2 regions of the Kaistia defluvii genome follow, and region 2 is predicted to be linked to the other one. Evidence: predicted binding sites of a transcription regulator. Region 2 holds the regulator's gene; the other holds the start of a gene.

Region 1 (5,239 bases), on a different contig from region 2:
CGGTTTCCACCGCCTCTTCCGAAGCGACGGTCTCGGCAGCGGGTGCCTCGGCCTCGGCGGGAGCGTCGGTCGCCGTCTCGGTGACGGTTTCCGTCGTCTCTTCCGAAACGGCGGTCACGGCCGGCGCTGCTTCCGCGACCGGGGCCTTGGGCGGCGCCGGGCGGCGGTCGAGACGATAGCCGAGCGACTTCAGCACGCCGGCAAAATCTTCGCCGGAGCAGCCCAGAAGCGAGGTCATCGACACGGTGATGGTGAAGCCATTGCCGTCGACGGCGCCTTCCGGCGGCACCAGATTGTCCGAGGTCGGCTTCCAGGCGATCAGCGGACGGATGATGTCGGCCAGACGCTCGAGGATGTCGATGCGCACGGCGCGGTTACCGGCGATGCGATAGCCGACGACCTTGTAGAGCGGCCGGGCGAAGGTCGGGTCGACCGGCACCGTGGTGCGGCCGGTTGCCGAAAGCTGCGGCAGCTCCGCCAGGCCCGGTGCGTCGAGGCCGTGGTTCTTCAGCGCCCAGAGCATGGCGTTCAGCGCGCTCGGGGCGGGCTTCAGCAGGGCCGGGACGTAGATGTGATAGGCGCCGAAGCGCACGCCCAGCTTGCGCAGGCCCGAGCGGGCCTCCTGGTCGAGCGCCTTGATCTCCTCGGCGATCTCCGAGCGCTCCAGCACGCCCTGGCCTTCGACGATGCGGAAGGCGATGCCGCGGGCGGGCGCCGAAAGCTCGACGCCGGCCAGAAGCTCGAACAGCGGCTTCAGCAGCGTCTCGATATGGCTCTTCAGCCAGATGTCGACGCGGTCCTGCACGCGCTCGCGGGCCGGGCCCGTCAGGCCTTCATCCGCCAGCAGGATCAGGCGCGGGCGCAGGGCGTCGTCGGTTGCGACGATCCTTGCCACCGGCGCGCCGAGCCAGCGTAGCGTACCGTCGGTCGACAGCACGAATTCGGGATTGGGCGCGTTGCCGATTTTCTGGGCACGGCGTTCGATTTCGCCGGCAAGCGCCTTCTGGGCAATCGCCCCGATCGCTTTGGCGTCCGGTCCGTCGGCCTGGGGATCTGGCGTGAAGCGGAAACCCTGCAGGCTTCCGACATGCTGTCCCTCGACCAGCACATCGCCGGAGGTCGTGATTTCTGCTTCGAGCATGGCGTTTTCTCTGAGCCGCTTCATCAGTACACTTGTGCGCCGATCCACGAAACGCTGAGTGAGCCTTTCGTGGAGCGCATCGGAAAGACGATCCTCTATAGCGCGCGTGCGCTCCTGCCAATGGCGAGGATCCTTAAGCCAGTTAGGCCGGTTTGCCGCAAAGGTCCATGTCCGAATGTGCGCAATGCGGTTGGCGAGCGTATCGATATCGCCATCTGTGCGATCTGCAAAGGCGACCTGACGCTGAAACCAGTCGTCCGGGACCGCGCCGTCGCGGGCGACGAAGGTGAAAATATCGCCGACCAGCTCGGCATGATTAGCCGGTGCAATGCGTCGATAATCAGGCGTCTGGCAAATATCCCAGAGCAGTTCGAGCCGCTCGCGACGATCGGCCAGCCCCCGGATGCCCGGATCCCGGGCAAGGATTTCCAGCACCGTGACGTCCTCGGAGGGCGGCGCCTTGGACAGGCCCTCATGGCCCGGAGGACGGTCCAGACTGGCGCGAAGCGTATCGATCGAGCGGAAATCGAGCGCACGATTGCGCCATTGCAGCGTGCGCACCGACATGAAGTGGTGGCTTTCGAGCGCCTCGATCAGCTCGTCCTCGAAGGGATCGACCTGGCCGGTGACGCCGAAGGTGCCGTCGCGCGTGTGGCGTCCGGCGCGGCCGGCGATCTGGCCGAGCTCGGCCGCCGTCAGCCGGCGATACTGGAAGCCGTCGAACTTGCGCTCCTGCGCGAAGGCGACATGGTCGACGTCGAGATTGAGGCCCATGCCGATCGCATCGGTGGCGACGAGAAAATCGACATCGCCCGACTGATAAAGTTCGACCTGGGCGTTTCGGGTGCGCGGGCTCAGCGATCCGAGAACCACTGCGGCGCCACCGCGTTGCCGGCGAATCAGTTCGGCGACCGCATAAACCTCGTCGGCCGAGAAGGCGACGACGGCCGAACGGCGGGGCAGGCGGGTGATCTTCTTCGAGCCGGCATAGGTCAGCATCGACATGCGCGGGCGGGTGACGATCTCGATGCCCGGCAGAAGCTTTTCCAGGATGCCGCGCATGGTGGCGGCGCCCAGCAGCAGCGTCTCGTCGCGGCCGCGCAGGTTCAGCAGCCGATCGGTGAAGACATGGCCGCGATCGAGATCGGCGGCGAGCTGGATTTCGTCGATGGCGACGAAGGAAACGTCGGTATGCGAGGGCAGGGCCTCGACCGTGCAGACACGAAAGCGCGGATTGGGCGGGACGATCTTTTCCTCGCCCGTGATCAGCGCCACCGATTCCGCGCCGACCCGGGCCACGATCCGGCCATAGACCTCGCGCGCCAGCAGGCGCAGCGGCAGGCCGATGATTCCCGAGGAATGCGCGAGCATCCGCTCGATCGCCAGATGGGTCTTGCCGGTATTGGTGGGCCCCAGAACGGCAGTGACATTGCGCCCGCCCGCTCCGGCGCCTGGTGGTCTCGTCCGTTCATTCATATCGCGGGCAGTCTCACTTCCAGATCAACGCTACCGAGCATGCCCCTGTATCATGTCGAAACAGAGAAGCGCTTTCAGGCCGGGCCGCGAGCGGCGCCGGTTAAGTTCTAGAACCTTACTGGAACAAACGAGGTCCGAATCGCTGACTCCCCGGAAATCGCGTTCTGTTCACCACCATATATGTGCCGCTCCAACGCCGGCGCACGAAATAGTGCCGCAGGTTTGCCCCGAAAGGCCGCAAAAGGCCTTGCGTCGTTAACGTTTGCCGGTCCGGGCGGTCGCAGCGTGGTTAGCGGGAGATGAATTGGGTCCAGGCTGCCGGGCCCAGTGGCGTTAAGGACTCGACCGAATCCGGAACGGAGCATGGACGAATCGCTGGCGAATCGCCGTTCCGGATTCGTGCCGGCTAGCGATGGTGTCGCGCTTGGGTCCGGGCACCATGGGCAGGGTGCGCTGTCGGCAGGCGTCTGGATGGTGTCCGCGGGATCTCGGCTTCCCGGCGGGCGCGCGTTAACGGGTGGCAGGCGGGGTGTCGCAATTCGGGACAGGCGGCATGGGGGGCCGGTCGGGCGGACGATATCGATCGTGACAGCGCGATGGCATTGGAGCGGGTTGCGGGAAGGAAGCCCCTCACCCCAACCCTCTCCCGCAAGCGGGCGAGGGGGCTCGCCCGCGCCCGTGGCCGTCGCAGGCTCCCGGCGCCCGTGGCTGTCGCAGGCTCCCTGCGTCTATGGCTGTCGCCTCGCCCTCGATGAAGACCGCCGGCCCAAAAGCCCTCGCCCGCTTGCGGGAGAGGGTGGGGTGAGGGTCTTACTTGGGGCGGGCTGACGCGGAGGCGTTGTGCGTCCTTCGAGACGGCCCTTCGGGCCTCCTCAGGATGTTGAGATGGGAGATTGGGCCACAAGGCCGAGTGTCGAGGGAACTCGACCTTAACGCTCGGCTGCTGGGGGGGGCGGCAAAACAGAGGCAGAGACGAAACCCAACCCAAACGGACCCTGTCCCCAAGGGGCTCCTTTGCCCAACAGCAAAATTCTCAACAGGCTGACCGGGCCTCATCACGACTCGTGTCGGCTACTGAGAGGCAGACGCTCCTCAGATCGCACGATCGTAACGACCCACACCGGTGTCATCCCGGCCGGAGATCAGCGATCCTTTTAACTGGGATTGGGAAGCGCAGCGCCCGAGGCTTCGGATGCATGGGTTCCCGCTTTCGCGGGAATGACGGCGAGCGAGTGGAGAACGCCGCGCTTACGGTGCGAAAATCGGAGCGATCGAAGCCCGCACCGGACCTCGCGCCGGACCGCCGGCTATTCCGCCGCGGCGCGCCGTGTCTCGGCTTCGCCGACGAAGCGTGAGGCATGGATGGTCAGCATGCCGACCTCGGTGCCGATCTGCATCCGGAAGGGCATCATCACGCCGAGGCTCTCGACCGGGGCCAGCCAGACTTCGAGCGCCTTGTTGTTTTCCATATATTCGATCGCTTCGCGCGTCGGCCTGTGGCCGGCGACCGGGACGTAACGGGCGCCGCAGACGACGACCGAGCCCTTGTAGGAGCCGTTCTGGCCGTCCACCTCGGCGGTGCCCTTATAGTAGAGCTTGACGTCGAAGCGCTGCCAGCCGTCGAACACGGGAACCGTGCGGTTGCAGGCCGCCGCGAGGTTGCCCTTGACCATCGGCACGATCATCGCGCTCAGCGGGTCGAAGATGTTGCGCTTGTGCTGCGGCAGCAGGGGAACGCGGTCCGCCTTCTTGGCCAGCGGCGGCATGGCGGCGACATTGACGATGGTGCCGCTGTTCATCTGCATCGATACGGTAGAGTTTCGGCGGCCGTTCTCGCTGGTGTCGAGCATGTAGGCGGCGGGCAGGACGCGCGAGCCGACGATGCGGCCGCTGCTCTTCAGGAAACCCTTGCCGTCGGAGACGAAGCGGCTGACGCCGCTGGTCGAACCGCGCGCCGTGATCGTGTAGCCCTTGTCGTCGAAAACCGTATCGAGCGCGAAACGGCCGATGGTCAGCCCGCCGAGCAGGATGTTATATTCCGCGTCGACCTTGCCGGCCTGCTGCTGCGCGGGCGCGGCGACAGCCGACGGCGCAACCGACGCCACGGGTGCGGCGGCCACGAGGAGCGGCAGGACAAGGGCACGGAAGAGGCGGAGCGATTGCATGGGAATTGTTCCGTCGGAGGAGCGGCCCAAAGCCGGTTCTCATCCCTGAGTCCGGCTTCGGCTTCGTGGTCGTGATGATGCCCCCAAATCACTTCGCGCGATTCTAGGTGATTTGCACCGTCTTCGTCACTAGGGATTGCGCGCTGAATGCTTGACGACCGAAGCTTCGGCCACTATGAGAAGGCCCACTTTCCGATACCCCTGTCGCGATGGATGCCGAGCCCGGCGCGTTGCGGCGGAAAAGAAGGATTTCTGTTATGTCCCGTGTCTGCGAGTTGACCGGCAAGGCCGTCATGACCGGCAACACCGTCAGCCATGCCAACAACAGGGCGCGTCGTCGCTACCTGCCGAACCTCGTCAACGTGACGCTGATCAGCGACGCGCTCGGCCGCAGCTTCAAGCTGCGCGTTTCGGCTTACGGCCTGCGCTCGGTCGAGCACCGCGGCGGTCTCGACGC
Region 2 (5,239 bases):
CGGCCTCGCGCATGTGCTTTCCGTCTCCGGCCTGCACATGGTGCTGGTGACCGGGGTGGTGTTCTGGAGCGTGCGGGCCGGGCTGGCGCTGATCCCGTCGCTGGCGCTGCGTCGGCCGATCAAGAAGTGGGCGGCGATCGCGGCGCTGCTGGTCAGCGGCTTCTACCTGCTGATCTCCGGCCTCGACGTCGCCGCGCAACGCTCCTTCATCATGACCTCGATCGCCTTCCTCGCCATCCTGCTCGACCGGCGGGCGATCTCGATGCGCAATGTCGCGCTGGCGGGGCTGGTCGTCCTGGCGATCACGCCGGAAAGCATCCTCTCGGCCAGCTTCCAGATGTCGTTTGCCGCAACGATCGCCCTCGTTGCCGGCTTCGAGATGCTGGCGGACCGCCGGCGCAACAACCCCGTGCCGCGTCTCGGCGCCCGCAGCGGCGCGGCCGCCTTGCCGAGGCGCGCCTTCCTGTTCGTCGCCGGCATGGCGCTGACCTCGCTGCTTGGCGGCCTCGGCACGACGCCCTTCGCGCTCTATCATTTCCAGCGCATGGCGCCGCTGTCGATCCTGGCCAATGTCGCGGCGATGCCGCTCACCGACTTCCTCATCATGCCCTTCGCGCTGCTTTCGGTGCTCGCCATGCCGTTCGGATTGGAGGCGCTGCCCTTCGCGGTCGTGCACTGGGGCATTGACGGCATGCTCGGCGTGTCGGCGACGGTCGCCCGATGGTCGGGCCAATCCGGCGGCGCGGCGATGCCGGGCGTCGCGGCCCTGCTGCTGTTCGTCGGTGGTTTCGTCTGGCTGGCGCTCTGGCGCGAGCGCTGGCGGCTGCTCGGCGTCGTGCCGATGCTGGCGGGAATTGCACTCGCCCTGTTCCCAGCGCGACCGGACCTACTGGTCAGCGCGGATGGCAGGCAGATGGCGATCCGGGGCGGGGACGGCCTCTATCGCATTGTCGCGCGCAAGCCGGACCGGTTCGTCAGCGATATCTGGCTTCGATCCGATGGCGACGAGCGGGACGCGAAGGCGGCGTTGCAGGCGGGCGGCTGCGACGCAGCCGGCTGCGTCGGCCGAATGCCGGATGGGAGCTGGGTGGCGCTGGCGCTCGACCGCGCGGCGTTCGAGGAGGATTGCCGCCGCGCCATGCTGGTGGTGACGCCGCTGGCGGCGCCCGAAACCTGCCTTCGCCATACTGCCGTGATCGATCGCGGCACGCTGGAGCGCTCGGGCTCGCTGGCCATGTGGCCGCGCGGGACGGTGGCATCATCAGAGGGGAGTGCCGAGGGGCTGGCATCCGAAAGGGCGGGACCGAAGTCAACTGAGGCGCAACCGAAGACGGCTGTCGCCGAGGCCAGTTCCTCTATGGAGCCGCGCCGAGCGGGTACTTCATCAGAGAGTGCTGTCGAGCAGGCGGTCAAAGCGGCGGCAAGCGCAGGGCCGGAGCCGGCCGCAGCGCGGCAGGTGACGGTTATCCCTGATGCCGGCCTCCCCATGGAGCCATCGCGCTACAATCTCGTCGAGCGCAATGCCGAAGACGAGGACGTGCTGCCGCCGGAGCCCTCGGCCACAGCTGAGTCACAGACTGCGCCGCCCGATCCATGGCTCGGCCGGCGCTTCGAGATTCGCACCGCCTATGCGCCGGTGCGAAGGCCCTGGATGCCGCCCTATGAGGACGACCCGGCCGATCAGTAGGTCCGCAGCAGCCCGACCAACTTGCCCTGAATGCGGACGCGATCCGGCCCGAAGATCCGCGTCTCATAGGCGGGGTTCGCCGCTTCGAGCGCGATCGAGGCGCCCTTGCGCCGCAGCCGCTTCAGCGTCGCCTCTTCCTCGTCGACCAGCGCCACGACGATGTCGCCGGATTCCGCATTGTCGCTCTTGCGGATCAGCACCGTGTCGCCGTCGAGGATGCCGGCCTCGATCATCGAATCGCCGCGTACTTCGAGCGCGAAATGCTCGCCGCCGCGCAGCATTTCCGGCGGCACGGTGATGGAATGGCTCTGGGTCTGGATGGCCGAGATCGGCACGCCGGCGGCGATACGGCCCATGACGGGGATGATCACCGGCTCGGCGACGTCGTGCATGTCGTCGACCGGGCGGACCTTGCCGAGGCTGCCTTCGATCACGCTGGGCGAGAAGGCCTGCTTCTTCGGACGCGCCATGGCCGGCGTCATCGTCTCCGGCAGGCGGACCACTTCCAGCGCGCGGGCCCGGTTGGGCAGGCGGCGGATGAAGCCGCGTTCCTCGAGCGCCTTGATCAGCCGGTGGATGCCCGATTTGGAGCGGAGATCCAGCGCATCCTTCATCTCGTCGAAAGAGGGGGGAACGCCCGCTTCCTTGAGCCGCTCCTGGATGAACATGAGGAGTTCATACTGCTTCCGGGTGAGCATGTTGATCTCGCGCTGCGGGCATTGCCAAGGGAGTGTCGCCGTACCCCGGACGACGGAGCCGGGCGGGATGGCGGACACGGGAATCATTTAGGTACAAAACGCGAACAGAATAGCTGTTCCCGATGCGTTCCGCAAGACCGGCGCTGGGTTGGGCTCCCGGGCGGGCCGCGTGCGCCGGCGCGAACGGGCGACGTCCGGCGCGTCAGAGGCTGCGGGTCGGCAGCCAGATCGGCAAAGGGTGAACGCGGACAAGCGTGCGCCGTCTTCGCTCGGTGCGAAACGCCTTCTCGCGCCGGCAGCGTTTCGGCGCAAGTCTCCAGATTCCGGGTACCGTAGAGGAAGGTTGTCACGAAGGGATCCCGCCTGAACCGGCGGCAGCCGGTGATTTTGCGGCGGGCACCGAGATCTCGCACAGCAGTGCGAAATTTATTTTTTCTTGGCGATCGTATCCGGCGCGGCGGCGCTATGTTCGGACAGGTGATATTTTCTTGGCAGAGAAAGCCAAGAGCATGACAAAGGATGATCGATCAAGAATAAGGCGATCTCGTCGCCAATTTATGGCAATGTATTGTCGGATTTGACACAATTGCACTGTGTCCCTATGGTCTCGATCATCAACTGACACGAGGTTCTATCCGATGATATTCAAATCCGGTGGCATTGCCGCCGCGATCGCCGTTGCGTTTTTGTCCGCCACGAGCCATTCCGCGCTTGCCCAGGGATCCGATCCGCAAGCCACTGACGCCGCCAGCTGCGGCACCGACCGAACTATCGATATCGCCGAGATGACCTGGCCCTCCGCGGCCGCCTTGGCGCATATCCATGCCATCATTCTCGAGAAGGGTTTCGGCTGCAACGTCGAGATCGTCACCGGCGACACCGTTCCGACATCGTCCTCGATGTTGACGCGCGGCAGCCCGGCGGTGGCGCCCGAACTCTGGACCAGCACGATCCAGGAGCCCTGGGCGAAGGGCCTGGCCGACGGCAAGGTCGTCGAGCTGACCAACGCCATCACCGACGGCACCGTCGAGGGCTGGTTCATCCCGCGCTATGTCCAGAAGGCGAATCCCGACATCAAGACCGTCCAGGACGTGATCGGCCATCCCGAGCTGTTCCAGGATCCCGAGGACAGCAGCAAGGGGCGGCTCTATTCCTGTCCGCCGGGCTGGGCCTGCGAAATTTCCACCGGCGCTCTGTTCGAGGCGCTCGGCATGAAGGACAAGGGCTGGAACCTGTTCTCGCCCGGCTCCGGCGGCGCGCTGGACGCCTCGATCGCCCGCGCCTTCACCCGCGAAGAGCCGATCCTGTTCTACTATTGGGGACCGACGGCCATCCTCGGCAAGTATGACGCCGTGCAGCTGGATCTGGGTCCGACCAAGCCGGACGTCTATGCCTGCAACACCAGCCGCGATTGCACCGACAAGCCGGGCGTGACCGCCTATCCGTCCTCGCCGGCCGTTGTCGGCGCGGCGAAGTGGATCGAGAGCGATGCGCCGAATGTCGCCGGCTATCTCGCCAAGGTCGGCCTAACCAATGCCGAGATCAGCGAGATCCTCGTCTATGGCGACGAGAACAAGGCAGACGCCGCGGCGACCGCGCTCAACTTCCTGAAGACCAAGGAAGACCGCTGGACGAGCTGGGTCGCGCCGGAAGTGGCCGCCAAGGTCAAGGCCAGCCTCAACTGACATCGCCGACAGGCAAACGGACGGCCGGGTGGTTTCCCGGCCGTTTCCGTTTTGCCGCTGCCCTGCGCCCCTGGCCATCAAGGCCGGGCAGGGCGGGCGCCTTCGCGCGTCCATAGCGAATTTGCCCCGCCATGGCGGGATGAAGAAAGAGACAGATCTTGTTTCCTCAACTGATTGATACGCGGCCCTGGCGCCGCGCGGTCGATGACGGCCTGAACTGGGTCGTCCGCCATTGGGGCGGGACCTTCGAGGCCGCCGCCTATCCGCTCCTCATGCTGCTCAAGGCGATCGAGAACCTGCTGATCGCGACGCCTTGGTGGCTGATCATCGCGGTGCTGACCGGTATCGCCTGGCTTGCCACGCGGCGCTGGCCGCTGCCGGCCGTGGTGCTGGGCGCGCTGCTGTTCCTCGGCGTGATGGATCTCTGGAAAGATGCCATGACGACCATGGCGCTGATGATCACGGCGACGCTCGCCGCCATCCTCGTCTCGATTCCCGTCGGCGTCTGGATGTCGCGCTCGCTGCGCACCCGGCAGGCGGTTGCGCCGGTCCTAGACCTGATGCAGACCCTGCCGAGCTTCGTCTACCTGATCCCGACGGTGATGATCTTCGGCCCCGGCAAGATCCCGGCGCTGATCGCCACCATCGTCTATGCCGCGCCGCCGCTGGTGCGGCTGACCGATCTCGGCCTCCGTTCGGTCGATCCGGCCGTGATGGAGGCCAGCCGCGCCTTCGGCACCAATCCGCGCCAGCGCCTGCTCGGCGTGCAGATCCCGCTCGCGCTGCCCACCATCCTCGCCGGCATCAACCAGACGACGATGATGGCGCTCTCCATGGTGGTGATCGCCTCGATGATCGGCGCCGGCGGCCTTGGCTACCAGGTTTTGCAGGGCATCGGCCGGCTCGAAGTCAGCCGTGGCCTGTTCGCCGGTCTCGGCATCGTGGCGCTCGCCATCATCTTCGACCGCATCACCCAGGCGTTCGGCCGCCAGTTGCAGGCCCGCATCGGCATGCAGGAGGCGCGCTAATGTCCGACCTATCCGTGAAGACTGATCTCGCCATCGCCATGCGCGGGGTCACCAAGATCTTCGGCCCCGACCCGGAGGGCGCGCTGGCGCTGCTTCGGGCGGGGAAGTCGAAGGCCGAGGTGCAGGCCGAGACCAACCATG

Evidence for each region. The regulator LexA, encoded in region 2, represses DNA repair genes until DNA is damaged. The targets are predictions, from matches to a motif close to TGTTCNNNNTGTGTTCNG.
Region 1: the regulator LexA is predicted to act here: its motif matches at 2,726-2,743, upstream of ABIE08_RS23175 (helicase-related protein).

What each region holds. Positions count from the first base shown of each region.
Region 1 is NZ_JBEPSM010000006.1:34,551-39,789, forward strand. It holds gene ABIE08_RS23175 (helicase-related protein) at 1-2,617, opposite strand, end outside; gene ABIE08_RS23180 (DUF3108 domain-containing protein) at 3,925-4,782, opposite strand; gene rpmB (50S ribosomal protein L28) at 5,040-5,239, shown strand, end outside.
Region 2 is NZ_JBEPSM010000001.1:658,876-664,114, forward strand. It holds gene ABIE08_RS03125 (ComEC/Rec2 family competence protein) at 1-1,687, shown strand, start outside; gene lexA (transcriptional repressor LexA) at 1,681-2,385, opposite strand; gene ABIE08_RS03135 (glycine betaine ABC transporter substrate-binding protein) at 3,024-4,070, shown strand; gene ABIE08_RS03140 (ABC transporter permease) at 4,229-5,098, shown strand; gene ABIE08_RS03145 (quaternary amine ABC transporter ATP-binding protein) at 5,098-5,239, shown strand, end outside.